One region of the Paenibacillus sp. FSL W7-1332 genome, then DNA from elsewhere that is predicted to be linked to it. Evidence: predicted binding sites of a transcription regulator. Region 1 holds the regulator's gene; the other holds the start of a gene.
The links. Region 1 encodes CtsR, which represses protease genes until heat stress. Its sites were predicted from a motif close to ATGGTCAATAAAGGTCAAACA; they were not measured.
Positions count from the first base shown of each region.

Region 1 (2,207 bases):
GAAAGGAAGATGCTGCAGATTGCGCGCCACCCTGACACGGGTGCTGATGACAATGTCGGAATCCTGACCGTTTCCGCGCATCCACTCGCTCAGCGCCGAATCGGTAAACCGGAGATTAGACATCACGCATTCCTCCTACTAAAGTGCAAAATCTTACAATCTTATCCCTGAGCCATATTTCGCTCCAGCTCACGGATTTGGTCCCGGATCTCGGCAGCCGTTTCAAACTCCTCCTGCACGATCCGAATTTGAAGCTCCTTCTTAAGCTCATCAATTTGGCGTTTGATCTGAATCCGGCCACCTGTACGCTTTGGCACTTTGCCGACATGGGATGTTCCTCCATGGACTCGCTTAAACAATGGATCCAATCGATCCGAAAAGTATTTATAACACGAGCTGCAGCCGAACCGGCCAAGCTTGCTGAACTGGGAATACGTCATACCGCATTCTTCGCACTGCAGCGTCTGGGCCATTTTTGCGCCGGGGCTCTGGCCCTTGCCTGAAGGATCCAGATCCAGAAGACCTGACAGCAAACTGTGTATAGAAAAACCATTCGACGTGCCGGGGATCAATTCCCCTTTTTCGCGGGCACAGGTTTCACAAAAATGAAACTCCGTTTTCTCCCCGTTCACAATTTTGGTGAAATGAAGTGTCGCCGGCCGTTTACCGCATTCTTGGCATATCATAATCCGATGCCCCCTTACACAGACTCACTTACCTAATAAAGAAATAAGCATCGCCTTCATAATCCTTGCACGCAGCTCATCCCGATAAGGAAGCTTCACATTCAGGCACTCCCGTGAAATGGCGGCCCGCATCACGCTGGCCTCCCGCTTCGTTAAAAAACGGGACTCCTCTAGCTGGTAAATCAATCCTTCAGCCACCGTCTGGTCAATCATGCTGCCAATGGTATGATGAAGATGCTGCTGGAGTGCAGTATGCTGGGGAAGCTCGATACGTTGGATGCGTATGTACCCGCCCCCGCCGCGCTTGCTCTCGACAAGAAAGCCCTTCTCCAGCGTAAACCGTGTACTGATCACGTAGTTAATCTGGGAAGGAACGCAAGAAAATTGCTCCGCCAGATCGTTGCGTTGAATTTCAACGGTACCCTCCGGACTTTCCTGCAGTATGCTCTTCAGGTATTGTTCGATAATATCAGAGATATTACGCATTGGTCTGTTCATCCTCCACTGTTTGAAACGTTAAGACGGATAGTGATCTTACACGTCCGCACAGAGCCTTGCTTATACGTTAATTTTAACCTTAATCAAAACCAGCGAACCCTCTCGTTGACTTTGACTTTCTTTGACTTTGATCTCATTATAGCACATTTTTTCATTTTGCCAAGAGGTACTTCTCAATTTATCGCGCTTTGCCTTTATTATTATTGTACCCAGTTCTTTGATCGCTTATAGCCTCTTCTTCAAGAACAATTCATACAAAGGGCAACAAAAAAGAAGCAGCCTCCATACCGGTGAAAACCGGTTACAAGGCCACTTCTCCATATCATAATGCTGTATCGTGTCAAGCTTTAAGCGTCATAACTGATCAAGTAGTGCTGCAGCTCCGTATTGTAATAACCGATGCTGTATTCAATGATGCTGCCTGTCCCGTCATAAGAGGTTCTGAGCCGCTTCAGTAACGGAGAGCCTACACTTACTTCAAGCAAGGAGGCAGTCTCTTCATTTGCCACGGTTGCCAGGAAACGGTCGCGGAAATTCTCCAGCGTAATTTGACTTTCCTCGATGCGGTCATAGAGAGACGGTAGTTCGGTGGAACCGAACTCTTCACCCATATCCACTTGGGATGACACGTAGTGAGTGTAGTAAATAAAAGGACTCCCGTCCAGTAAATACAATCGTTCAATAAGCAGGCACTGCTCCCCGAATTTTAAGAACAGTTCGCTATCCGGCTCATTAAGCACCCATTCCGTCTTCAGGTGACGCTTCCGAATCTGGTGTCCTTCTTCGACCAGAATCTCGGTAAACAGCTTGCCTTTGGAAAGCTTGGAGAAGGAAGTATTCCGGGTCACAATCGTTCCTACCCCGCTCCGCTTCTCTACATATCCTTCCTGATACAACTCCTGGATCGCATTGCGGACCGTCATTTTGCTAACGTTAAATTCCTGCTCCAGCTGCGGCTCGGAAGGAATATGGGAGCCGAGTGGATATTCCCCATGCAGAATCCGATCTTTTATGATCTTCTTG
Region 1 covers NZ_CP150209.1:6,786,354-6,788,560, forward strand. The annotation lists gene MKX98_RS30995 (protein arginine kinase) at 1-123, opposite strand, end outside; gene MKX98_RS31000 (UvrB/UvrC motif-containing protein) at 162-686, opposite strand; gene MKX98_RS31005 (CtsR family transcriptional regulator) at 711-1,172, opposite strand; gene MKX98_RS31010 (GntR family transcriptional regulator) at 1,532-2,207, opposite strand, start outside.

Region 2 (2,207 bases), 960 kb from region 1:
GTGGAAGTAAGAGTATACGGTAGCGGTTTGTGTAAACTGCAATCATTTATTTTCATACTATAGCTTGCTTAGAAACATGATGTTGTCCTGATGTAACACTGTGCTGGAACGAGTTACGAAAATCCCTTGATCATGGAACGTGGAGAGTGTATTCTCCTTTCCTGCGATCAAGGGGTTTTTCGTTTATCTAGTGGCTCGCCTCCGTGCATTATTAGGCCTTACGCAATCCGGTTGCCCGCCCAAAGGAAGCTTGCACGGGCCTTCCTCTATTCCCCTCCCCACAAGTTAAGGCAGGTCTTTTAGGAGGGGAGAGCCCTTACCGTTTTAAGTTTTTTGAAAAAATCGTACCAAAGTGAGAGTATCCTTGGAGGAGCAACGCGTTCGCCTTTGAACTCGGGAAACCTCAGTTAACCATATTCATTCCAGTTTCCCGAGTTCAACAGCGACCGGAGGGGATACTCTCACTACCCTAAATCAAAGTTTTCTAAGAATTCCCCTTCGGAGGATAAGAAAGGGCAGGCACCGGATAACGGCGCCTGCCCTTTACTTCATTTCTTTTATAAGCCTTGCGGTGGTGTATTCTCTAATACTTGATCAATCAGACCGTATTCTTTGGCTTCGTCAGCCGTCATGAAGTAGTCACGATCGGTATCCTTCTCAATGCGCTCCAGCGGTTGGCCCGTGCGATCGGACAGGATGCGGTTCAGCTTGTCGCGCATTTTGAGGATGCGGCGAGCACGGATCTCAATATCCGTGGCTTGACCTTGTGCGCCGCCGAGCGGCTGGTGAATCATAATCTCGCTGTTAGGCAGACCGTAGCGTTTGCCTTTAGCGCCTGCGTTGAGCAGGAATGCGCCCATGGAAGCAGCCATGCCGACACAGATCGTCGAAACGTCCGGCTTAATGAACTGCATCGTATCGAATATCGCCATACCTGCGGTAATGGAACCGCCAGGACTGTTGATGTAAAGATGAATATCCTTCTCAGGATCCTCAGCCGACAAGAACAGCATTTGGGCAATGATGGAATTGGCGACCACGTCATTTACGTCGGAGCCGAGGAAGATAATGCGGTCTTTCAGCAATCTGGAATAGATGTCGTACGCCCGCTCACCGCGGTTGCTTTGTTCAACGACCATAGGTATAAAACTCACGTGGAAAACCTCCTCTTAAGTACCTCATATAAATACTGTTACCGTATTACCCACATGATAAACAATTTAAATCAAAAAGTCAAAGATAGTCAAACTATTGGGTAAAAAAAAGAGCCGTCATGGGCGCTTTAGGGTAATCAGTATAGAGAATAAAAGTTATAATGGCGCGCCCGCGAGGAATCGAACCTCGATCTCAGGCTCCGGAGGCCTACGTCATATCCATTGGACCACGGGCGCAAAAAAAATTAGCAACGAAGTTGATTATACCGCATCTATTTAAAAAATACAATAGCAGACAAAACTTTGTTCCTATTATATAGACGAGCCAGTACTTGGCCATAATGTATAAGAATGCCCGGGGCAGAGAAATATACTTTCGGACACTTGCAACCGGCATAATTATTGGTTAGAATAAAGGTGGGACTTAAAAAGTTCAACTGGGACATTTTACGACCAGCTAGAGGAGAGCCGAGACGAAGTTTGCAGGAGTGGAATGCATGCGTAACCTATTAGAAATACAAGAGCAGCTTCTGCCGGATCTGATGGACACTCTTAAACGAAGGTATACCATCCTTCATCAGATCAAGTTGTCCGGAATTGTTGGCCGAAGAACATTGGCTTCATCACTCTCGATGACCGAGCGTGTTCTCAGAGCAGAGACTGATCTTCTGAAAGCGCAGGGGCTGATCGAGATTGAAACGCTTGGCATGCGCATCAGCAGCTCAGGGATATGCTTGCTGGAGGAGCTGGAGCCGGTCATGAATGAGTTATTCGGACTGGTTGAACTGGAAGAGAAGATTCGTCAGGCTTACGGGCTTCGTAAAGTGGTCATTATTCCCGGTGACAGCGAGTCATCTCCGGAAGTCAAACGTGAGCTTGGCCGGGCCGGAGCAAGAACGTTGCTAAGCTTTGTCCAAGATGGAGATACGATTGCCGTAACCGGCGGCTCCACGCTCGCCGAAGTGGCCGAGCAGATGTCCTCTTTGCCAGGCGGCGAACCGCTGACAAGCACTTGGTTTGTGCCAGCGCGGGGCGGTCTTGGGGAGAGCGTGG
Region 2 covers NZ_CP150209.1:229,601-231,807, forward strand. The annotation lists gene MKX98_RS01125 (DUF4163 domain-containing protein) at 1-10, shown strand, start outside; gene clpP (ATP-dependent Clp endopeptidase proteolytic subunit ClpP) at 558-1,154, opposite strand; tRNA gene MKX98_RS01135 (tRNA-Arg) at 1,317-1,391, opposite strand; gene MKX98_RS01140 (sugar-binding domain-containing protein) at 1,652-2,207, shown strand, end outside.
Region 2: a site for CtsR is predicted at 1,230-1,250, ahead of clpP (ATP-dependent Clp endopeptidase proteolytic subunit ClpP). Genes of this name have one in related genera too.